One region of the Streptomyces sp. NPDC055962 genome, then DNA from elsewhere that is predicted to be linked to it. Evidence: riboswitches for the same ligand, from Rfam matches in the RefSeq annotation. Region 1 holds a riboswitch; each other region holds the start of a gene.

Region 1 (5,877 bases):
AGGAGGTCACCGAGCGCTGGGGCCGGGAGGCGTACGAGCGCGGTGGCCGGTGGTGGCGCGGACTGACCGAGGACGAGCGCGCCCGCTTCCAGGGCGTGCACGAGGCCATCGCCCGGGACTACGGGGAGGCCAGGGCCGCCGGCCTGGCGGCGGGCAGCGAGCAGGTGCAGGACATCGCCCGGCGGCACTGCGCGTGGCTGTCGGCGACCATGGAGCCCACACGCGCCTACGTGACCGGCCTCGGGGAGATGTACGTCGCCGATCCCCGCTTCGGGAGGAACTACGATCGCCACGGGGACGGAACCGCCGTCTTCGTACGGGATGCACTGACGATCTACGCGCAGCACCGGCTCTCCGACTGACCCCCGGAGGGCGGGGCTCCGGCGCGCTCCTCCCTTTGGCCGATGACGAGCCGCCGTTCGGCGCGGCTCCGGCCGGGCGGGGCGGGGCGCGGTACCGTCCGCAGCCGTGGGTGGACCGGGCAGGAGTGCACAGGTGGGGAAGCGGGACGGACGGCGGCGGGGCTCTGAGATGAACGTCCGTTCCTGGCGGCTCGTGAGAGTGCTGCCCGCCGTGCTGATCTGTGCCGGGGCGGCCTTCGACCTCGCGACGCCGACGGAGGTCACGGCGGTCCCGCTCTTCGCCGCCGCCTCGCTCGTCGCCGCGCCCTTCTTCTCCCTCGGCAGTACCGTCCGCATCGGCATCGTCACGGTCCTGGTCGTGCTCGGCATCCGGCTGTCGGACGGCGTGCTCCTCAGGGTCGTGCCGGTCACCGACCTGCTCACGCTGCTCACCGTCGTCGGCCTGTCCCTCGTCATCAACCGCGTCGTGCACCGCGGCAACGAGCAGCTCGCCTCGGCCCGGGTCATCGCCGAGACCGCGATGCGCGCGGTGCTCCCGGTGCCGGAAGCCCGGATCGGCGGGCTGCACGTCGCGGCACGGTACGAGGCGGCTCAGGCGGACGAGTTCGTCGGGGGCGACCTCTTCGCCGTCGCGGACACTCCGTTCGGGGTGCGTCTGGTGGTCGGGGACGTGCGGGGCAAGGGGCTGGACGCCGTGGCGGCCGTGGCCGTCGTGATCGGGGCGTTCCGGGAGGCCGCCGAACAGGAGCTGTCGCTGGAGGGCGTGGTCCAGAGGCTGGAGCGGGCGCTGGCCCGTGAGGGCTCGCGGCGGGGCGGGCTCGACTCCATGGAGGGGTTCGTCACCGCGGTCCTCGCGGAGATCCCGGCAGGCTCGGACACCCTGCGGGTCGTCAACCGCGGCCATCCGGAGCCGCTGGTGCTGCACGCGGACGGGGCGCTCGACGTCCTGGCCCCGACCGCGCCCGCCCTGCCGCTCGGTATGGGGCTGGACGCGTGGCCCGACCGGTCGGACACGTGGGCGCTGCCGCCCGGCGCGACGTTCCTGGCGTTCACCGACGGCCTCTCCGAGGCGCGTGACGCACAGGGCCACTTCTACGACCCGGCGGCCAGGCTGCGCGGCCGGCTCTTCCCGGGGCCCGAGGAACTGCTGTCCGCGCTCACCGACGACGTGCGGCTGCACACGGGTGGCCGGTCGACGGACGACCTGGCCCTCCTCGCCGTCGGTCGGCCCACGCGAGGCCAGCAGGAGCGGCGTACGACGGTGAAGATCGTGGGGCGGGACAGTGAATGACCGGTCGCGACGTTCGGTAGTCGAAGGACCTCGCTCCGCATAACATATGACACTCCGTCAGAAACTGGTGGCTGGATACACGGTGTTCAAGTCGCCCGTTTCTGCCCGTTTGACCCCTGAAAGTCCAGGCTGGAGCCGTGAGCGATCTGCGAGAACAGCTTGGAATCGGACCCGGGTGTCTATTAACGTTCGATAACGCAGCGCGGTTGTAGCCGCCGTCGCAAGAGACGGCACCGTGCGCAGCGCCGAATTCCGCAAGGGAACCGGGGAACCACCTACATGGGGTGAATCGGGCACCTGTGTCTCGTGAGAGACGGAGGGGCCCGTAGGAGACCTTCCTGCTCCGAACCCGTCAGCTAACCCGGTAGGCGAGAAGGAAGGAAAGGAGTGCGCCTACGTGGCGTCCAATCAGCCTGCCCCCGAGGCCCCGTCATCCTTCAGGACCGGAGGCTTCGGTGATGAGGACAGGACGTGGGAGGAATGGAACCCCACCGAGGAGTCCATCCGCCCCGTACGCGGCCGGCATCGCGTAGCCAAGCAGCGCGGTCTCGCCCGTAGCTCCACCGTCCTCGGCGTCGGCGTCATCGCGGCCGTCGGTGCGGGCGGCATGGCCACCGCGCAGAGCAAGCCGCCGGTCTCCATCTCTCTTCCCGATTCCATCGCGGACAATCTTCCCGACGCCAAGTCCCTTCCCGGCGTGGGTGCCTTCATGTCCGGGGACTCCGACACGGACCACGAGACCGTCGCCGCGTCCTCCCCGCTCACCACGGCCGGTATCACCGCCGCCGAGGCCGAGCAGGGCACCACCGACGCCGGCGAGGCCCTGCGCGCCCGCATCCTCCAGCAGGCCGAGCAGCAGTCGGCCGGAGCCGAGGCCGAGGCCAAGGCAGCCCAGGAGCAGGCGGCGGCCGAAGCGGCCGCGGCCCAGGCCGCCAAGCAGCAGAGCGCCGCCGAGGCCGAGGCCGCGGCGAAGAAGAAGGCCGAGGAGGAAGCGGCGAAGAAGAAGGCCGAGGCCGAGCGCCTCGCCAAGCTCGCCGCCAGCTACGCCGTCCCGACCTCCTCGTACACGATCACCTCGACCTTCGGGCAGTCCGGTTCGATGTGGTCCTCCGGCCACCACACCGGTCTGGACTTCGCGGCTCCCACCGGCACGCCGGTCAAGGCCGTGCACAGCGGCACGGTGAAGTCGGCCGGCTGGTCCGGTTCGTACGGCTACCGCACGGTCCTGGAGCTCGACGACGGCACGGAGGTCTGGTACTGCCACCAGTCCTCGATGGACGTCACGGCAGGGCAGAAGGTCACCACCGGCGAGACCATCGGCCGTGTCGGCGCCACCGGCAACGTGACCGGCCCGCACCTCCACCTGGAGATCCACACCGCGGACGGCACGGGTGTCGACCCGATGAGCTGGCTGCGCGGCAAGGGCCTCACGATCTGATCCCCGGCGCCACCCGGCGCACCGGAACCCCGGCGGCCCTGACGCACGACCCCCCGACGTCAGGGCCGCCGGTCCACTCCGTGGGGGCGCAGGGGTTCACCCGGGCCCTGACGGGTTCCCCGAGAATCGGAATACGTGCCTCCAGCAGCTCGTTGTCCTCGGGTATGACTTCTCTGCGTCCGCTCGGTTCCTCGAGCCTCCAGGTGTTCCCCCTCGCCCTCGGCGGCAACGTCTTCGGCTGGACGGCCGACGAGGACACGACCTTCGCCGTCCTCGACGCGTACGTGGCGGCCGGCGGCAACTTCATCGACACGGCCGACTCCTACTCCGCCTGGGTCCCCGGCAACGAGGGCGGTGAGTCGGAGACCCTCATCGGGAAGTGGCTCAGGGCGCGTTCCCGCCGTGACGACGTCGTGATCGCCACCAAGGTCGGTGCCCACCCGTCGTACAAGGGGCTCTCGCCCACCACGATCAAGGGGGCGGCCGAGGCGTCCCTGCGGAGGCTCGGCACCGACCACATCGACCTGTACTACACGCACTTCGACGACGAGAGCGTCCCCGTCGAGGAGATCGTCACCGCCCTCGACCAGCTCGTGAAGGCCGGCACGGTGCGGGAGATCGCCGCCTCCAACATCAGCCCGGAGCGGCTGAGGGCCTCCCTGGAATTCTCCGAACGCGAGGGCCTGGCCCGCTACGTGGCGCTCCAGCCGCACTACAACCTCGTCTCGCGCGACACCTACGAGGGCGCGCTCCAGGACACGGCGGCCGGTGCCGGTCTCGCGGCGGTCCCCTACTTCGCGCTCGCCTCGGGCTTCCTCACCGGGAAGTACCGGCCGGGAGCCTCCGTCGAGAGCGCGCGGGCCGAGGGTGCGGGCAAGCACCTGGAGACCGAGCGGGGCCGCAGGGTGCTGGCGGCCCTCGACAGGATCGCCCAGGAGCACGACGCGGAGATCGCCACGGTCGCCTTGGCCTGGCTGGCCTCCCGGCCGACCGTGGCCGCCCCCATCGCCTCCGCCCGGACGGTCGAGCAGGTGCCCGCGCTGGTGGCGGTGGCCGGTCTCCGGCTGACCGAGGCCGAGCTGGCGGAACTGACCGAGGCGTCGGCCTGATCCGACGGGGCGGGTGCGCCGCCGTCCGGCGAGGTCCCCGGGCCCGCCCCCGGGGAAGGGGTGCGGCGGGTGCGCCGCCGGACGGTCAGGTCTTCCGCCCCGTCCGGAGCCGGCTCAGCGGTCCTCCAGGTACGGGTTGTGGCCCCCGTAGTGCCGGTGCGGCGCGGGGAGCTGCTGCGGCTGGCCGCTGCCGTGGGGGAACTGACGGGGGAACGCCTGCGGCGCGGGCGGCCGGTGGGTCCGCCGCAGCCGGCCCGTCGCATGGGCGGCGTACGTCAGGGCCGGGCCCGCGATGTCCCGCCGGTGCCAGAGGTGGTGCAGCAACTCCTGCTCACGGAGGGCGAAGTCCCGGTCGGCTCCGTCGTGGCGGGCCCTGCGGCGCAGCATGGCCAGCGACGTCGCGAACGACTCGTACTCCGCGACGGCGCGTGCCGCGGCCCGGCCCCGCGCGGGGTCCGGGTGGCTGTGCCAGTGCCTGGCCATGTCGCGGGCCATCCCCCGCGCCCGCATGGAGGCCAGGGCGAGGGGTTCGGCCGGGGCCAGCCAGCCGGCCGCCGCATAGACCGGCAGCTCGGTGGAGAGCGTGCGCAGCTCGCGCTGGCGCGACCAGATCGCCAGCCAGGTCACCAGTCCGAAGCACGGCACCATGAAGGCGCCGTACACCAGGTAGAAGCCGTACGGGCCGAAGGACGACGAGCCGTTCCACAGGGCGTGCATGCCCATGGCGAGGACGAGGCCCACCAGCGGCAGGACGACCCGACGCACCCGGTGACGCGCGCCCCCGAGCGCCGCGATGCCGAACCCGATGCCGGAGAGCACCGTGAACAACGGATGCGCGAACGGGGACATCACCACGCGGACGAAGAAGGTCCCCACCGTCACGGAGGCGAAGCCGGTGGTTCCGAGCTGCTGGTCCTCGCCGAAGGCATTGCCCAGGTAGAGGATGTTCTCGGTGAAGGCGAAGCCGGTCGCGGTGAAGCCGGCGACCACGATGCCGTCGACGATCCCGCCGAACTGGCGTCTGCGGAAGAGGAAGATCAGCAGGACCGCGATGGCCTTGGCGCTCTCCTCCACCACCGGGGCGACCACCGTGGCCCCGATGGTGTCGGCGCTCGCCGGATCCGCGGTGGCCGTCGCTATCCACCGTGTCGCGAAGGAGTTGGCGATGATCGCCACGAGCGCGGCGGCGCACGCACCCCAGGCGAAGGCGAAGAGCAGGTTCCGCCACGGCCCTGGTTCGACCCGGTCGAGCCAGCGGAACGCCGCCATCAGCAGCGGCACGGGCAGGACGGCCAGCCCCAGTCCGACCAGGAAGCCCTCGGTGCCCGTCTGCCGGCGCACCAGGGCCAGGATCACCAGCCCGCAGAGCGCGAGCATCGTGACCACCGCACCGGCGCGGAACGCCTTGCTGCGCCAGACCATGCCGACGCGGCGGGGCCGGTAACGCCACTGGCCTCGCTCCGGGACGGCGCCCAGGAACTCGTCGAGCTGCTGCTCCTCGAGAACCGGGACGGCCGGCTGCTGATGCTGCATGGACCCCTCGGACACCTGACGACCCTAACGAGGGGGACCGACAGCCCGCCACGGGGCGGTGGCCGGGGAGCCCGTCGGTGGCTGATCAGCGACGGGTGAACAGCACGTCGTGCACGACGTGGCCCTTGTCCAGGCCCTGGCCCT
Region 2 (5,877 bases), on a different contig from region 1:
GAAGTCGACGGCCTGCGCCGCGCGGGCGTTGGGGGCGGCGACGGAGCCGCGGGGGGCGCTCCGGTCGGCACGGGTGGCGCTGCCGCCGTGCGCGGCGTCGGCCGAGCGCTCGTAACCGGCGCGCTGTTCGGCGGTGAGTGTGGCCAGGAGCTTGCGGGCGTTGGCGAGCTTGGAGCGGACCTCGTCCTTGTGCTTCTGCAGGGCGGCCCGGCGGGAGGCGAGCACCGCGAGCTCGTCCTCGGCCCTGGCACGCAGTTGGGCGATGTCCCCGATCTGCCGCCGTACCCCGTTGATCGCACCCGCCTGGCGGTCGCCCGCCCGGGCCTCGTAGGAGGCGCGCTCCAGATACTGGTCGGGGTCCGAGGAGAGGGCCAGCCGTACGGCGGGGTCGAGGCCGGCGCTGCGGTACTGGGCGGTGGCGTACGCGCCGAGGGCGTCGCGTGCGGTGTTGAGGCGCTCGGTCCTGCGGGCGGCCTCGTCGCGCAGGGTGTCCAGCGCCTTCTCGGAGGCGGCGGTCTGCTCCTTCGCGCCGTTGTACTTCTCGGTGGCGACCTCGGCGTCGTGGTACAGCCGGTCGACCTGGGCCTTCACCTCGGCCGCGGTGGGCCGGGGGTCCGCCTGGGCGGCACCTTCGAGAGCGGTCGCCGTGGCTGCCCCGGCGAGGGCGAGGGTCGCTGCGGTGCGGGCAGCAGGCCCGGTGAACAGGCGCTGCTTGGGCTTGCGGTGAGCGGCTTCTCGATGGGCGGGCACGGGGGTGGTGCGTCCTTCCGTTCGACTGCCCGCCGGGGATACCGGCGGGCCCGCCGGGGTCCGGCGGCGGGCCACCACAGGGGGGAGCGGCCCGCCGCCGGATTCCTGGCGGGGCGACCGGCACGCCGCCCGGTACGGAGGCGGTGATGCGGAGCCGGTCACCTGGGAGGGACGCTAAACCCGGGGCACAGGGAAGAGGCGTAATGACAGGTATTGCCTGCATGTGCTGTTTCGCTTCCGTCGGATGACCGGAAAAATCAACCGGAGTCAGGCAATTCGCGCAAGCATGAAGTGAACTCATCGGTAAGTCGTACCTTGCCGAAGAGTGGTGATATGGCCGCAGTTAGGCTGCGGCCATGGACGTACTCATCAATGTCTTCGTGGCCCTGCACATCATCGGGATCGCCTCCCTGCTGGGTGGTTTCCTGACCCAGATGAAGGCCATGGGGGCGGGTACGGCCCGCTTCGTCCCGGCCATGCTGCACGGCGCGCTCACCATGCTCGTCACGGGCATCGCCCTGGTCGGGCTGAACCAGGCCGACGACCAGAGCGTGAACAACGTCAAGATCGGCGTGAAACTGCTGGTCCTGGTCGTGATCCTCGCCCTCGTCTATGTGAAGCGGGACGACGAGAAGGCGGGCAAGGGCGCCTTCGCCGCGGTCGGCGGACTGACGGTCGCCAACATCTTCATCGCCACCCTCTGGACCTGAGCGGAACGGGGCCGGTCCGGGGGTCGCCCCCGGACCGGCCCCGCCGGTACGTCCTCGGTGTCCGCTGCGGGCGCGCGTCAGGCCGGGCGCACGCTGCCGTAGATCGGCATGTAGTAGATCGACTCCTCGCGGACGTTCGCGCCCGGCTTCGGCGCGTGGATCATCATGCCGTCGCCCTTGTAGATGCCGACGTGGCTGATGTCGTCGTAGAAGAAGACAAGGTCCCCCGGCTGCAGGTCCGCCGTGGCCACCCGGGTGCCGACCTCGACCTGGTCCCAGGTGGTGCGCGGGAGATCGACACCGGCGGCCTTCCAGGCCGCCTGGGTCAGCCCCGAGCAGTCGTACGACGACGGGCCCGTCGCCCCCCACACGTACGGCTTGCCGATCTGGGCGCGGGCGAAGGACAGGACCTGCTCCGCCTTCGAGGCGTACCCGCTGCCGGAGCCCGTGCCTCCCGTCCCGGTGCCCCCCTGCGCCGCCTCGTCCGCGTCGGCCTGCTCCGCCTTCTCCTTCGCGGCGGCGGCCTGCTGCCTGGCGAGCTCCTCGGCCTTGCGCCGGGCCTCGGCCTCCTTCTTGCGCTCCAGCTCCGCGAGCCGCGCCTTCTCCTCGGCGGTGAGCTTCGACAGCAGGGTGCGCGCCTCGGTGAGCTTCGTCTGCACCTGCTGCTTGCTGGTGCGCAGCGCGGCCTGCGACTCGGTGAGCTTCTCCAGGCTCTTCGTCGCCTCGACGCGCTTCTCCGCCGCTTCCTTCTGCTGCGTACGGAAGTCGGCCACCGACTTCTGCTGGCGGCTGGTCATCCGCGCCATCAGCTGGTCCTGGTCGAAGTACGACTGGGGGTCGTCCGCGAGGAAGAACGTGGCCGTCGGGGCGATCGAGCCGGTGCGGTACTGCGCGGCCGCGTAGTTGCCCAGCTCGCGGCGCGTCTCGTTGAGCTTGTCGGCCCGCTTCGCAGCCGCCTCCAGGAGTGCGTCGACCTCGGAGCGCTGCTCGGCCGAGGCGGTCCTCGCCTTGTTGTACTGCTGCGTCGCGGTGCCGGCCTGCCGGTAGAGGGCGTCGACCTTCTTCTGCACTTCCTCGATACCGGGCTTCGGCTCGGCGGGAGCCGCCGTCGCGCTCTGCGTGGAGAGCAGGGTGACGGAGGCGAGCGCCACGGTCGTGAGACCGACGGCGGGGGTGGTGGTGCGCATGCGTGTGCGCGGCTTGCGATGCGACGCCAAGGCCGGCATCTCCTTCCGTGGACCGCCTACCGGGTTAGCTGTCGGGTTCGGGCGGAACGGAAGGCTGCCCTACGGTCCGGTGGAGACGGGCCGATTCACCCCGGTGCTGCGTGTGGGTCCCCGGTTCCGGGCTCCCTTCGGGGGAGTACGGATTCGGCGGGGGCACCCGTGCGGCGCGGTTCGCCTCAAGGGGGTACGGGGCACCCGTCGGAGCACGCTAGCCAACCCGTGGCGTCCCTGTGAAGGTTGATGTGCGATATGCCCGATACATTTCCGTGACCTTTTCGGAGTGGCGGTCCCTGTGGCCGGAACCACTCCCTGGAGCTCACGGACCGTGGGCGCGCCCTCGCGTTGTGCGCACGGTCCGGGGTCCTTGTCGCCGATGCGGCCCGGGCTGTCGGTGCGGCCGCCTAGACTCGTGAGGCGATGAGCAGCCTCTTTGACGACAGTTTCCTGACCGGCCTCCAGCGAGCGGAGGACGGCCCCCCGCCGCCCCCCGAGGAGCACGCACCCGAAGCGGTGCCGGAGGGCCTCTTCGAGGACGTCTTCGACGCCCCTCCGCCGCCGCGCGACGCCTACTACCGCGACGGCGCCCCGCGCCCCGTGGTCGACTCCGCCGCGCTGCTCGACGGGCTGAACACCGAGCAGCGCGCCGCCGTCGTGCACGCCGGCTCCCCGCTGCTCATCGTCGCCGGGGCCGGGTCCGGCAAGACTCGGGTGCTCACCCACCGGATCGCCCACCTCCTCGCCGAGCGCGGGGTGCACCCGGGGCAGATCCTCGCCATCACCTTCACGAACAAGGCCGCCGGCGAGATGAAGGAGCGCGTCGGAGACCTCGTCGGCCCGCGCGCCAACGCCATGTGGGTCATGACCTTCCACAGCGCCTGCGTGCGGATCCTGCGCCGGGAGTCGAAGCGCCTCGGCTTCACCTCGTCGTTCTCGATCTACGACGCCGCCGACTCCAAGCGGCTGATGGCCCTGGTCTGCCGGGATCTGGACCTCGACCCGAAGCGCTACCCGCCGAAGTCGTTCACGGCGAAGGTCTCGAACCTGAAGAACGAGCTGATCGACGAGGAGACCTTCGCCGGGCAGGCCGCCGACGGCTTCGAGAAGACGCTGGCCCAGGCCTACGCGCTCTACCAGGCGCGGCTGCGGGAGGCCAACGCCCTCGACTTCGACGACATCATCATGACGACGGTCCACCTGCTCCAGGCGTTCCCCGACGTCGCCGAGCACTACCGCCGCCGCTTCCGGCACGTCATGGTCGACGAGTACCAGGACACCAACCACGCGCAGTACACCCTCGTGCGCGAGCTGGTGGGCCCGGCGGGCGAGGCCGACGCCCCGGGCGAGCTGTGCGTCGTCGGTGACGCGGACCAGTCGATCTACGCCTTCCGCGGCGCGACCATCCGCAACATCCTCCAGTTCGAGGAGGACTATCCGGATGCGACGACGATCATGCTGGAGCAGAACTACCGCTCCACGCAGACGATCCTCTCGGCGGCCAACGCCGTCATCGAGCGCAACGAGAGCCGCCGCCCCAAGAACCTCTGGACCAACGCGGGCACCGGCACCCGGATCACCGGCTACGTCGCCGACACCGAGCACGACGAGGCGCAGTTCGTCGCCGACGAGATCGACCGGCTGACGGACGCGGGCGACGCGAAGGCGGGCGACGTCGCCGTCTTCTACCGCACCAACGCCCAGTCCCGTGTCTTCGAGGAGATCTTCATCCGCGTCGGACTGCCCTACAAGGTCGTCGGCGGAGTGCGCTTCTACGAGCGCAAGGAGGTCAGGGACGTCCTGGCCTACCTCCGGGTGCTGTCCAACCCCGAGGACACCGTCCCGCTGCGGCGCATCCTCAACGTGCCCAAGCGCGGCATCGGGGACCGGGCCGAGGCGATGATCGACGCCCTGTCCATGCGCGAGAAGATCTCCTTCCCGCAGGCGCTGCGCCGTGTCGACGAGGCGTACGGCATGGCGGCCCGGTCGGCGAACGCCGTGAAGCGCTTCAACACACTGATGGAGGAGCTCCGCACGATCGTGGAGTCCGGCGCGGGCCCGGCGGTCGTGGTGGAGGCCGTCATGGAGCGGACCGGCTATCTCGCCGAGCTCCAGGCGTCCACCGACCCGCAGGACGAGACCCGTATCGAGAACCTCCAGGAGCTCGCCTCCGTCGCTCTCGAATTCGAGCAGGAGCGGGCGGAGGAGGAGGGTGCGGGCACCCTCGCCGAGTTCCTGGAGAAGGTCGCGCTCGTCGCCGACGCCGACCAGATCCCCGACGAGGACGAGGACGGCTCCGGCGTCGTCACGCTGATGACGCTGCACACCGCGAAGGGCCTGGAGTTCCCCGTCGTGTTCCTTACGGGCATGGAGGACGGCGTCTTCCCGCACATGCGCGCGCTGGGACAGGTGAAGGAGCTGGAGGAGGAGCGCCGGCTCGCCTACGTGGGCATCACGCGCGCCCGCGAGCGCCTCTACCTCACCCGGGCGTCGATGCGGAGTGCGTGGGGCCAGCCCTCGTACAACCCGCCGTCGCGCTTCCTGGAGGAGATCCCGGACCAGCACCTGGAGTGGAAGCGCAAGGGGCCGATGGCCGCCCCGGCGGGTCCGACGTCCGGCATCACCTCGTCGCTGTCCTCGTCGCGCGCGAAGTCCGGGCCGTCGGGATTCGCGACCCGGCGCACCTCCGACAAGCCCGTGGTCACCCTCGTCGTGGGGGACCGCGTCACGCACGACCAGTTCGGACTGGGCACGGTGACGGCGGTCGAGGGCTTCGGCGACCAGGCCAAGGCGACGGTCGACTTCGGGGACGAGCGTCCAAAGAAGCTGCTCCTGCGCTACGCCCCGGTCGAGAAGCTCTAGATCCGGCCACCGGGCACGGAGGAGCCCCGGCCCCCGACGTCCCTGCGCGGGACATCGGGGGCCGGGGCTCTTCGGGCCTCGGGACGCGGGATCAGTACGGGTTGATCCCGTGGCTGCGGAGCCAGGGCATCGGGTCGATCGCCGAGCCGCCGCCCGGCCGTACCTCGAAGTGGAGGTGCGGGCCGGTGGAGTTGCCGGAGTTCCCGGAGTAGGCGATGACGTCGCCGGCCTTGACCGAGCCCGAACGGATCTTGGTGGTGCTGAGGTGGCAGTACCACGTCTCGGTGCCGTCGGCCGCGGTGACGATGGCCATGTTGCCGTAGGCGCTGTTCCAC
Region 3 (5,877 bases), on a different contig from region 1:
ACGTTCATCTTCGACACCGGCCTCGCGCCGGCCGCGGCCGGCGCGGCGCTGGGCGCTCTGCGCCTGCTGCGCCGCGAGCCGGAACGCGCGGCCAGGGCGGGGGCGGTCGCCGTCGAACTGCACGGCCGGCTGACCGCAGCAGGTCTGACCGCGGTACGCCCCGACGCCGCCGTCGTGTCGGTGCGCGCGCCCTCGGCGGAGTCCGCGGTGCGCTGGGCGGCGGACTGCCGGACGGCCGGTCTCGCGGTGGGGTGCTTCCGCCCGCCATCGGTGCCGGACGGGATCTCCAGGCTGAGGCTGACGGCCCGGGCAGACCTGACACAGGATCAGATCGAATCCGCCGTGGGCACGCTCGTGGCGACGGCCCCCCTCCCGGTCAGCTGACCGGGAGGCCGTGCAGCCCCGTGAGGAAGGACGTCCAGGCGGCCGCCGAGAAACGCAGCGGCGGCAGGCCCGTGTCCTTCGAGTCCCGTACGGCGAGCTGATCACCGCCGAGCTCTGCGGCTTCCACGCAGTTGTTCATGCCGGTGCTGCGGCTGCTTCGCCGCCACCTGGGTGGGTGCGGGGCGTGCTGTGCGGGACGGTCGGACATCGTGCCCCCCTCGGGCAGTCTGAAGGTTCCGCCCCACCGCCGCGTCCTACTGCGGCGATGAGGTCCAGCGAACGCTCCGGCGACAGCGCGTGTGCCTGCATCGTGCGGAAGGCCGAGCTGTACGCCTCGAGGTCTTCTCTCCGCTCCAGATAGAGGCTACTCGTCAAGTGGTCAAGAACGACCACATCCAGATCAGAAGTGCTCAAAAAAGAGAGGATTACAAAAGGTCCGGTGAGGCCGATATAGCTCCCTGCCTCGAACGGAAGCAACTGCAGCGTCACGTGCGGAAGTTGAGCGACCTCCGTCAGATGGCGCAATTGCTGCTCCATGACCCGGGGGCCGCCGACCTCACGCCGCAGTACGGCCTCGTCGAGCACGACGCTCAGACGCAGCGGACGGGATGACCGGAGCACGCTCTGCCGGGCGAGTCTGACCTCCACCAGGGAATCGAGCTGAGCGGACGGCAGCCCGCCCAGCGACGACCGGGTCACGGCCCGCGCGTAGTCGGCCGTCTGCAGCAGCCCCGGCACCACCGACGTCTCGAGCGTCCTGGCGGCCTCCGCCTGTGACTCCAGGCTGATGAAGTCGCGGTACTGCGGAGGGATGAGCCCGCGGTAGGCGTGCCACCAGCCGCTTCCCCCGCCGCCCACCGAGCCGGCGAGCGCAGTGAGCAGGGACCGCAGCTGTGCGTCGTCCACGCCGTAGACCTCCAGGAGCCGCGTCACGTCACCGGGCGACACCCCGCTCACCCCCGTCTCGATCCGGCTCACCTTGGACTGGTGCCAGCCCAGCACGGCGGCGGCGTCCCGGCTCGTGAGTCCCGACGTGTGGCGCAGACAGCGCAGCTCCTCACCGAGCTTGCGACGGCGTACCGCGGGGCCGTTCCGCATCGCGGCCTCCTCCCGTTGTGCGGTGAGCCGTGCCGGCGGGGCCGACTCGGAAAGGGGCCAGTGTCGCGCCCGTACACGGATCAGGGGGCCGAGTTCACCGTAATGAGCGATAGATATATGCATATCTTGGTGGATCGCCGTCATGGAGGACCGTATCGGTGGCAGTCTGGCGCGAAGCACCATCCAGGCCGGCCGTGGGCCGGTCAGGGCGTGAAAGGGACGGCGTCGCCATGGCAGACCATCAGGAAGCAACCGTCACTCTGCCGAGCGATCCGGCCTCGGTCTCCGCGGCCCGCAGACATGTGGCGCGCGTACTCACCGAATGGGGCCTGGCCGAGGACAGCGACACGGCCGAGACCATCCGGCTGATCGTCTCGGAGCTCGCCACCAACGCCGTCCAGCACACCTTCGGCCAGTCGCCCACCTTCACCGTGGACCTCCGGCTCGACCGGGACGTGGAGTTCTTCCTCGGGGTGACGGACAGCCATCCGCGCTGGCCCCAGCGGCTTCCCGCCGCCGTACGCCAGGACAACGGCCGGGGCATGGTCATCATCCGGGCCCTGGCGAAGGAGTACGGCGGTCGGCTCGGCGTCAGCCCCACCGCGGACGGGGGCAAGACCGTGTCGATCGTGCTTCCCTGGCCGGTCCCGGCGCAGGCCTGAAGAATGCGGGGGCGAGCCGCCCTTCGGGAGTGACGGGCCGGGCGGCCGTCTCACGGGGCGGAGGCCCGTCCGAAGCCGCTCCGCAGCAGTGCCATCAGCGTCCCCGCCGCGGGGGTGTTCCCGTTCCCCCGGTGCACCACGGAGATCGTCCGCCGGAAGGCGGCCGGTTCCAGGCGCCGCACCGCGAGCGGCGCCGGTGACATCGCGGCCACCATCTCCGGCACCACCGCCACGCCCAGGCCCGCGCTGACCAGAGCGCAGACCAGGGCATAGCCGGGAGACTCGCACACCACGGCAGGGGTGGCCCCCGCCTCGGCCAGCGCACGCTCCACCCCGCGCCGCGGTGGGTGCTCCGGCGCACTGCTGATCAAAGGGCGGCCCGCCAGTCCCGCGACGGGCAGCGGTCCGCTGCCCTCGGACAGCATCTGCCCGGGCGCGGTGACCAGCACCAGTTCCTCGACGAGCAGCGGCTCGACGGACACCCCCGCCGGCATCGGCCCGGCCGCCGCGGGCTCGTACGCATGGGTGAGGGCCAGATCCACGTCGCCCGCCGCCACCGCGGCCACACCGGCGGGCGGCTCGTAGTCCGTGACGCTCAGCTCCACGTCGGGGTGGGCGCGGCGGAACGCGGTGAGCACCGGGGGCAGCAGATGGATCCCGGCCGTCACGAAGGTGCCGACCCGCAGCCGGCCGCCGGACAGCCCAGCGAGCCGGGCCAGTTCGTGCCGCGCCTGGTCCATCTCGTCCAGCACACGCCTGGCCCGCCCCGCCAGCAGCTCACCGGCAGCCGTCAGCCGCGCCCCCCGGTGGTGCCGGACGAGGAGGGCGGCCCCCGCTTCCCGTTCGAGCTTGGCCAGCTGCTGGGAGAGCGCGGGTGCGGTGTAGCCGAGCCGCGCGGCGGCCCGTGTGATCGAGCCTGCCTCGGCCACCGCCACCAGCGCGGCCAGCCGTGTCGGGTCGTACATGAAGCATTCCTTTTGGCAGACCATGAAGATTGCAAGTACACGCTAAAGGGCTCAAGCCGTCAGGGTGTCCCCATGGACGCACAACTGCTCGCCTTCTTGGCCGTGGCCGCAGGAATGGTGGCGCTGCCCGGCGCCGACTTCACGGTGGTCGTACGCAACGCGCTCGCATCCCGGCGGTCCGGGCTGGCCACCGCGGTGGGAGTCGCCGGAGGGCTCGTGGTGCACACGGCCCTGGCCGTCGCCGGACTCGCCGCCGTGCTCGTGACGATGCCGGTCCTCTTCCGCACCGTCCAGCTGCTCGGCGGCGCGTACGTGCTCTACCTCGGTCTCAGCGGCCTGTACGCGCTCCGGCGGTCCGCCGGCGGAGCGGACAGGGGTGCGGAGACGGGCGGCCGGGCGCCCTCGGGGCTCCGGCGTTCGCTGCGCCAGGGCTTCCTGACCAACGCCCTGAACCCGAAGGCACCCGTGCTCTTCCTGAGCCTGCTGCCCCAGTTCGTCCCCGACGGACAGCCGCCCCTGCCGAGGACCCTGCTGCTCGCCTCGGTCGTCGTCCTGCTCGCGCTCGTCTGGTTCCCGGCCGTGGCGCTCCTGGTGGACCGCCTGGGCCGGTGGCTGCGCCGGCCGCGTACCGCCCGCGCGATCGAGGGCGGCAGTGGCACGGCGCTCACCGCGCTGGGGCTCGTGCTGGTGACCGGGCCCCTGCTGCGCTGAACCAGAGATGAGGGAGGGTCAGCGGACCCTCCCGTACCAGACGTTGCCGGACCAGATCTTCTCCAGCCGGACCACCGCCCCGGTCTTCGGCGAATGCCAGATCTTCCCGCTGCCGGCGTAGATGCCGACGTGGTACACACTGCGCCCCGCATGGAAAAAGACCAGGTCGCCGCGTTTCCGCTGCGACCTGGAGATATGGCGGGTCTTGTTGTACTGCTGCTGAGCCGTGCGGGGTAGTTTCTTCCCCGCCTTCTTGAACGAGTAGAGCGTGAGCCCGGAGCAGTCGAACCGGTGAGGGCCTGTGGCGCCCCATCTGTAGGGCGCCCCCTTCTTCGACGCGGCGATCCTGAGTGCCGTCGCCGAGTGGGCGGCGGCCTCGGCGTCGTTCACGAAGCCGGGGGCCAGCATGGTGGTCCCTACGGCGAATGTCAGAGCCGAGGCCGTACCGACCCGGGCGAACAGAGACGGGACATGAACCTGCGCAGTCATGCGCAACCCTTCGTCAGCCGCCTGTGAAGGATGACCTGTCGGGTTCGGGCTGGCGAAGTTGCCCGGCCGCGCGAAGCGGCTTCACCCCGAGGACCGTCCGGAACTCCGGCCGGCCCGTTGTGCTCGGGTCCTCCACTCCTGCCGATCCACTTCTGTCGACCAGGCATCCGGACAGCGGCAGGACTCGGCGTCCGCCCGGACCGCCCCGCCGCGGTGGCGGGGGCTTGTCGTCCCAGGGATCTTTACGCACGCCCTGCCGGATTTCCTGGCTGAAGTGTCGATATGTGAGAGTCGTCACGACTGATCCGATCGGGTGGACGCGACGGCCGGCTGGCCCCGGCGGCCGGGGCCGACCAGCCGTGTACCAGCAGCGGAACGTTGCATTCCGTTCAGCGTCCGCATGCGGTGCGCAAGTCGGGCTGTCCCCCGGGCGGGGGAGCTCCTACGCCGAACGAGCGAGGAAAACTCATCGGCTCGTCGGGCGTGTCGAAAAGCGGCGCCACCGGGGGCGATCCGTCGCCGTACCGGACGGCCGTGCCGTCCTGCTCGCGGACACCCCTGCCGCCCCGTCCGCGGACGCCCCTGCCGCCCTGTCCGTCGGGCGTGCCGACCGCCCCGTCCGCAGGGCGGCCGGACCGCTCAGCCCGTAGGGGCGGGAGGCACGGCGACCCGCCCCGCGCGTCGTTCGCCGTCCAGCAGTCGCAGCACCCTGGCCAGGGTGTCCGCGTGGATCTGCGACTCACCCCGGTCGTGCATCAGCGCGAGGGCGTCGCGGAGGGCGGTCGCCCTGGACGCGAGAGCCTGGGCAGCCCGGAGCGCTCCGTATGTGTCGCTGCCCCGGGCGGGATTGATGCGGCCGAGCTGGTCGAGCACTTCCAGATAGCAGTCGACGAACTCGGCCTCCGCGCGGGTCAGTGCGGGGAGCGGTGGGAACTGGGGTGGGAGCATCGGCTGTTCACCTCGCGGGGCGCGGCGGCTGGGACGGCGTGCGGTTCTCCACGACGTGGTCCACCAGCCCGAACGCCAGGGCGGCAGGGGCGTCGAGGATGGTGTCCCGTTCGATGTCGTCGCTGATCTCCCGCGTGGAACGCCCCGTGTGACGGGCCAGCATGGCCGTGAGCAGCTCGCGTTCGCGCAGCAGCTCGCGGGCCTGGATGTCGAGATCGGAGGGCTGGCCCTGCACCGGCTCGTCCAGAGCGGGTTGCTGGATGACTACCCGCGCACCCGGCAGGGCATGTCGGTGTCCGGGCGCGCCGGCTGCGAGCAGGACCGCCGCGCCGGCGCCCGCCTGGCCGAGGCAGAACGTCTCCACCTCGCAGGCGAGGAAGCGCATGGTGTCGTAGATCGCCGTCATGGCGTTGAAGGAACCCCCGGGCGAGTTGATGTAGAGGGAGAGGGGCCGGTCCGGGTCCGCGTGCTCCAGGTACATGAACTGCGCGATCAGGTCGGTCGCCGCCGTGTCGTCGACGGGCGTGCCGAGGAAGACGATCCGTTCGGACAACAGCTTCGAGTACGGGTCCATGCTCCGGGAGCCGTAGGCGGTGCGCTCGGTGAACTCGGGCAGGACG
Region 4 (5,877 bases), on a different contig from region 1:
GCGTCAACGTCGGTTGGGCCGAGGGCCTGCACGCCCGCCCCGCTTCCATCTTCGTCCGTGCCGCCACGGCCTCCGGCGTCCCCGTGACGATCGCCAAGGCGGACGGCAACCCCGTGAACGCCGCCTCCATGCTCGCGGTGCTCGGCCTGGGCGCCCAGGGCGGCGAGGAGATCGTGCTCGCGTCCGAGGCGGACGACGCCGAGGCCGCCCTGGACCGTCTGGCGAAGCTGGTCGCCGAGGGGCTCGAGGAGCTTCCGGAGACCGTCTGATCCAGGCCGATCCGAATCCGGATTCTTTCTGCGGGAAAGCCGCGGCACCCCGACCGGGAGCCGCGGCTTTTCTGTTTCCGGCCCAGGGGCGTACACGACTCCGGAAACAATGATTCAGGGCAGCAAAAAGAAAGCCCTCCGATAATTGCTCTCTTTGTATACGGTGCCATTGTTAATGACGGGCTCCCGCGATGTTTACGGGGTGTTGCGAAGTCCTCACCCGGGCCGGGGGCGATGACGTGTGCCCCGTACGGTCCGTGCGCCGCAGCCGGTGTGCCGCCGTGGCCCGCTCGGCGTGCTGGGTGGCGAGCGCCCTGGCCCGCTCGGCGTCGCGGCGCGCCACGGCGTCGACGAGGGCGCCGTGCTCGGCCCAGGATTCCGCGGGGCGGACCGGCTGCTCGACGGCGTACATCCAGGCGATCTTGTGTCGGAGCTGGGTGAGCAGTGCGATGAGCGCCGGGCTGCCCGAGGCCTGTGCCAGCGTCTCGTGGAACCAGCCGCCCAGCGAGCGCAGATCCTCGCCCTCACCCCGGCGGACCCGCTCCTGCCCCAGCCTGACCAGGCCCCGCAGCACCTTGAGGTGCGCCTCGGTGCGCCGCTGTGCCGCGCGGGCTGCCCCCAGGGGCTCCAGGAGCATCCGGATGTCCAGGAGGTCCGCGGCCTCCTGCTCCGTGGGCTCGGCGACACAGGCGCCGGCATGCCTGCGGGTGACGACGAACCCTTCGGACTCCAGCGTGCGCAGCGCCTCGCGCACGGGGACGCGGGAGACGCCGTAGCGACGCGCGAGCACCTCTTCGGTGAGGCGGCTGCCGCGCTCGAAGACACCGGAGACGATGTCGTCACGGATTGCCGTGCATACCGAATGCGCGGGAATGCGCATGTCCGAACCTCCGCCTTAATCCCCGCGAAACGCGGCCGATCGACGCCTGTTCTGCGACTCTATTGCAACCGGCCGGAATTTCCGATGGCGGGGCGGAATCCATGGATATCTTTTGGCCAGGGAGCAGTTCCACGGGGCTTCGGCGCACGCCTCCCCGGACGCACGGCGAAGGCCCCGGCGGGTGCCGGGGCCTTCGTCGGAGCGGTGTCGTACGGCGTGGGGTCAGACCTGGACGCCGTGGGCACGGAGGTAGGCGACGGGGTCCATGTCCGAGCCGTACTCGGGAGTGGTCCGGGCCTCGAAGTGCAGGTGCGGCCCGGTGGAGTTGCCGGTCGAGCCGGAGATGCCGATCTGCTCGCCCGAGCCGACGCTCTGGCCGACGGAGACGCCGATCGAGGAGAGGTGGCCGTACTGCGTGTACGTGCCGTCCTTCATCCTGAGGACGATGTTGTTCCCGTAGGCGCCGCCCCAGCCCGCCTCGACGACCGTACCGGCGCCGACCGCGACGACGGAGGTGCCGGACGCCGCCTGGAAGTCCACGCCGGAGTGGGTGCCGGAGGACCAGAGCGCGCCACCGGACTTGTAGCCGGTGGTCACGTGGGAGCCGGCGACCGGGAGGTGGAACGCGTTCAGCCGGGCGCGCTCGGCAGCGCGGGCCGCGCGCGCCTTCTCCTCACGGACCTCCTTGGCCCGGGCCTCGGCCTTGCGCTTCGCCTCGGCCTTCGCCTTCGCGGCGGCCTCGGCCTTGGCCACGACCTCGGCCTGGTGCGCCTGGGCCTGGGCCTGGGCGTCGATCTGGGCGGCGAGCGTGGTGTCGAGGGCGACGGTCTGCGTCAGGCCGGTGGAGGACGCGGCGGGGGTCCCGGAGTCCGCGGCGAGGGCGGGGGACGCGGTGGCGCCGATGACACCGGCGGTGGCCAGGGCCGCGATGCCGGCGACCTCGGCGCTCTTGCGCGTCAGACGGCTCGGGGCACGGTGCTTCCCGGTGGCACGGATGAACGCCATGGAGGGGCTGGTCCTTTCCTTCCTTCTCGCCTACCGGGTTAGCTGACGGGTTCGGAGCAGGAAGGTCTCCTACGGCCCCCTGAGCCTCGCGCGAGGTGCAGGGATCCGATTCACCCCAGGGACTTCGTGGGTCCCCGGCTCCCCAGGCTCGCGCCTGACGGGGACTCGGCGATGGCTGCCCGGCGCCACGGATGCGGCATTCGTCTGACGGACAGCCGGGCCGACGCTAGAGCGGGCCGCTTTCCGCCGCCAAACGGAACGGGCCTTTTGTCGCACATCCCACAGGATGAACATGTATTTTACGCTTAAAAGAGACAAAAGGAAGAACCCCGGCGGGAGTGCTCCGCCGGGGTCCCTGATGTCCCGTCATGTCAGCCGGTGACGACCGACACCTCGCCGATGCCGAGCGCCCGTACGGGCTCCGCGATCTGTGCGGCGTCCCCGACCAGGACGGTCACCAGACGGTCCACCGGGAACGCGTTGACCACGGCTGCCGTCGCCTCCACCGTGCCGGTCGCCGCCAGACGCGCGTACAGCTCGGCCTGGTAGTCGTCCGGCAGGTGCTGCTCCACCTGGTCGGCCAGGGTGCCCGCGACCGAGGCCGCCGTCTCGTACTTCAGCGGGGCGACGCCCACGAGGTTCTGCACCGCCGTCTCGCGCTCGGCGTCGGTGAGCCCTTCGGCCGCAAGCGTGCGCAGGACCTTCCAGAGGTCGTCGAGCGCCGGCCCGGTGGACTCCGTGTCGACGGAACCGCTGATCGCGAGCATGGCGGCCCCGGTCGCCCCGGAGGACGAGCCGGGCGCCGTCGAGCGCAGCACCTGCCCGAAGGCGCGGACCCCGTAGGTGTAGCCCTTCTCCTCGCGCAGCACGCGGTCCAGCCGTGAGGTGAGTGTGCCTCCCAGGCAGTACGTGCCGAGGACCTGGGCAGGCCACACGCTGTCGTGCCGGTCCGCGCCGATCCGGCCGATCAGCAGCTGTGTCTGGACGGCTCCGGGACGGTCCACGATGACCACACGGCCGGTGTCGTCCGCGGTGATCGGGGGCACCGGGCGGGCCTGTCCCGCATTGCCCGACCAGTCTCCGACGGTCTCGGCGAGCAGCGCGTCCAGGTCCACCTCGGTGAGGTCGCCGACGACGACCGCCGTCGCCGTGGACGGGCGGATGTGGGCGTCGTAGAAGGCGCGCACGGCGGCTGCGTCGATCCGCCGGACGGTCTCCTCCGTGCCCTGGCGCGGACGCGACATCCGGGCCGTGGCGGGGAAGAGCTCCTTGGACAGCTGCTTGGCGGCCCGGCGGGCGGGGTTGGCCTGCTCGTGCGGGATCTCGTCGAGGCGGTTGCCGACCAGGCGCTCGATCTCGCTCTCGGCGAAGGCCGGGGCCCGCAGGGCCTCGGCGACCAGGCCGAGCGCCTTGGACAGGCGGGAGACCGGGACCTCGAGGGAGACCCGGACCCCCGGGTGGTCCGCGTGCGCGTCCAGCGTGGCGCCGCAGCGCTCCAGCTCCGCGGCGAACTCCTCGGCGGAGCGCTTGTCCGTGCCCTCGGACAGGGCGCGCGACATGATCGTCGCCACGCCGTCCAGCCCCTCGGGCTCGGCGTCGAGCGGCGCGTCGAGGAAGATCTCCACGGCGACGACCTGCTGGCCGGGGCGGTGGCAGCGCAGCACGGTGAGCCCGTTGGGCAGGGCGCCGCGCTCGGGCGCGGGGAAGGCCCAGGGCCGGGCCTCGCCGGCGGTCGGCTGCGGGTGGTACTCCATCGCTACTCCAGTCACGGCGGCGTCGGTCACTTGTCGGCCCCCTCGTGCGCGTCGGTGCCGTCCGTCTCGTCGGCCGGTTCGACCGGCTCGTAGACCAGGACCGCACGGTTGTCGGGTCGCAGGGCGGCCCGGGCGGCCTCCCTGACCTCGTCCGCCGTCACGTCGAGCACCCGGCCGACCGCGGTCAGGGCGAGCTGCGGGTCACCGAACAGGACGGCGTACCGGCAGAGTTCGTCGGCGCGGCCGGCGACCGTGCCGAGCCGGTCCAGCCACTCGCGCTCCAACTGCGCCTGGGCGCGCTCCATCTCCTCGGGCGTGGGGCCCTCCTCGGCGAAGCGGGCCAGCTCCTCGTCGACGGCAGCCTCGATCTGCGGCACCTCGACACCGCCGGACGTCTTGACGTCCAGCCACCCCAGGGAGGGCGCGCCGGCCAGCCTGAGCAGCCCGAAGCCGGCGGCCACCGCCGTGCGGTCGCGGCGGACCAGACGGTTGTGCAGGCGGGAGGACTCGCCCCCGCCGAGCACGGTCAGGGCGAGGTCCGCGGCGTCGCACGCGCGCGTGCCGTCGTGCGGCAGGCGGTAGGCGGCCATCAGCGCACGCGCGGGGACCTCCTCGTGGACGACCTCGCGCAGCTGCTCGCCGATGACCTCCGGCAGCGTGCCGTCGCGCGGGGGCTGCTTGCCGTCGTGCGAGGGGATGGAGCCGAAGTACTTCTCGATCCAGGCGAGCGTCTGCTCCGGGTCGATGTCACCGACGACGGAGAGCACCGCGTTGTTCGGCGCGTAGTACGTGCGGAAGAACGCCTGCGCGTCGTCCAGGGTCGCCGCGTCGAGGTCGGCCATCGAGCCGATCGGCGTGTGGTGGTACGGGTGGCCCTCGGGGTAGGCGAGGGCGGTGAGCTTCTCGAAGGCGGTGCCGTACGGAACGTTGTCGTAGCGCTGGCGGCGCTCGTTCTTCACGACGTCCCGCTGGTTCTCCATGGACTCCTCGTCGAGCGCGGCGAGCAGCGAGCCCATCCGGTCGGCCTCGAGCCACAGGGCCAGCTCCAGCTGGTGCGTGGGCATCGTCTCGAAGTAGTTGGTGCGTTCGAAGCTGGTCGTGCCGTTGAGAGAACCACCGGCCCCCTGCACCAGCTCGAAGTGCCCGTTCCCCTTGACCTGCCCCGACCCCTGGAACATCAGGTGCTCGAAGAGGTGAGCCAGGCCCGTACGGCCCTTGACCTCGTGGCGGGAGCCGACGTCGTACCAGAGGCAGACCGCGGCGACGGGGGTCAGATGGTCCTCGGAGAGCACCACGCGCAGGCCGTTGGCCAGGCGGTGCTCGGTCGCCGTCAAGCCGCCGGAACCGGCCTGGGCTGTGGCCGTGTGACCCATGGGCATGTACGTCCCTTCGATCGGTACAGGATTTCCTGCCGGACCTGCCACTCTAAGCAAGCGCACGGGCACCTGGCGAAGTTCCCGTTGGGTGAATGTTGTCGTAGATGCTGCCGTAAACGGGGGCCCGGCGGGGGCCCCGGGACCGCTTCGGACGGGTCGAGGTCGGCGTTGTCGGTACGGCGGTCCACAATGGTCGGCGTCAGAACCTGAGGTTGCCCGACAGAATCTGTGAAGGAGTCGCAGCCGCGATGGCCCGCCGCAGCACGAAAACCCCGCCGCCGGACGACTTCGAGGAGAAGATCCTCGACATCGACGTCGTCGACGAAATGCAGGGCTCCTTCCTCGAGTACGCCTACTCGGTGATCTACTCCAGGGCGCTGCCCGACGCCCGCGACGGCATGAAGCCGGTGCACCGCCGCATCGTGTCCCAGATGAACGAGATGGGACTGCGCCCCGACCGCGGCTACGTGAAGTGCGCCCGGGTCGTCGGCGAGGTGATGGGCAAACTGCACCCGCACGGCGACGCGTCGATCTATGACGCACTGGTGCGCATGGCACAGCCGTTCTCGATGCGCCTGCCCCTCGTCGACGGG

The links. Region 1 has a riboswitch for cyclic di-AMP ahead of ACFC51_RS24140 (M23 family metallopeptidase). Riboswitches for the same ligand answer to the same signal wherever they lie in the genome.
Region 2: it holds a riboswitch for cyclic di-AMP, as region 1 does, so the genes downstream of both, ACFC51_RS04645 (NlpC/P60 family protein) here and ACFC51_RS24140 (M23 family metallopeptidase) in region 1, are expected to answer to the same signal.
Region 3: it holds a riboswitch for cyclic di-AMP, as region 1 does, so the genes downstream of both, ACFC51_RS34070 (C40 family peptidase) here and ACFC51_RS24140 (M23 family metallopeptidase) in region 1, are expected to answer to the same signal.
Region 4: it holds a riboswitch for cyclic di-AMP, as region 1 does, so the genes downstream of both, ACFC51_RS29415 (M23 family metallopeptidase) here and ACFC51_RS24140 (M23 family metallopeptidase) in region 1, are expected to answer to the same signal.

The regions. Positions count from the first base shown of each region.
Region 1 is NZ_JBHJYN010000009.1:19,717-25,593, reverse strand. It holds gene ACFC51_RS24150 (MerR family transcriptional regulator) at 1-362, shown strand, start outside; gene ACFC51_RS24145 (PP2C family protein-serine/threonine phosphatase) at 496-1,653, shown strand; cyclic di-AMP (ydaO/yuaA leader) riboswitch at 1,887-2,039, shown strand; gene ACFC51_RS24140 (M23 family metallopeptidase) at 2,051-3,091, shown strand; gene ACFC51_RS24135 (aldo/keto reductase) at 3,256-4,200, shown strand; gene ACFC51_RS24130 (PrsW family intramembrane metalloprotease) at 4,315-5,748, opposite strand; gene trmB (tRNA (guanosine(46)-N7)-methyltransferase TrmB) at 5,819-5,877, opposite strand, start outside.
Region 2 is NZ_JBHJYN010000001.1:1,038,273-1,044,149, reverse strand. It holds gene ACFC51_RS04655 (NlpC/P60 family protein) at 1-750, opposite strand, end outside; gene ACFC51_RS04650 (hypothetical protein) at 1,107-1,460, shown strand; gene ACFC51_RS04645 (NlpC/P60 family protein) at 1,538-2,686, opposite strand; cyclic di-AMP (ydaO/yuaA leader) riboswitch at 2,685-2,846, opposite strand; gene pcrA (DNA helicase PcrA) at 3,104-5,542, shown strand; gene ACFC51_RS04635 (M23 family metallopeptidase) at 5,634-5,877, opposite strand, start outside.
Region 3 is NZ_JBHJYN010000019.1:104,410-110,286, forward strand. It holds gene ACFC51_RS34040 (8-amino-7-oxononanoate synthase) at 1-384, shown strand, start outside; gene ACFC51_RS34045 (DUF397 domain-containing protein) at 377-592, opposite strand; gene ACFC51_RS34050 (helix-turn-helix domain-containing protein) at 520-1,482, opposite strand; gene ACFC51_RS34055 (ATP-binding protein) at 1,713-2,144, shown strand; gene ACFC51_RS34060 (LysR family transcriptional regulator) at 2,195-3,109, opposite strand; gene ACFC51_RS34065 (LysE family translocator) at 3,182-3,820, shown strand; gene ACFC51_RS34070 (C40 family peptidase) at 3,839-4,309, opposite strand; cyclic di-AMP (ydaO/yuaA leader) riboswitch at 4,313-4,485, opposite strand; gene ACFC51_RS34075 (hypothetical protein) at 4,949-5,257, opposite strand; gene ACFC51_RS34080 (ATP-dependent Clp protease proteolytic subunit) at 5,265-5,877, opposite strand, start outside.
Region 4 is NZ_JBHJYN010000013.1:115,131-121,007, reverse strand. It holds gene ACFC51_RS29425 (HPr family phosphocarrier protein) at 1-269, shown strand, start outside; gene ACFC51_RS29420 (GntR family transcriptional regulator) at 442-1,149, opposite strand; gene ACFC51_RS29415 (M23 family metallopeptidase) at 1,372-2,154, opposite strand; cyclic di-AMP (ydaO/yuaA leader) riboswitch at 2,168-2,335, opposite strand; gene ACFC51_RS29410 (M16 family metallopeptidase) at 2,526-3,908, opposite strand; gene ACFC51_RS29405 (M16 family metallopeptidase) at 3,935-5,287, opposite strand; gene ACFC51_RS29400 (DNA topoisomerase (ATP-hydrolyzing) subunit A) at 5,533-5,877, shown strand, end outside.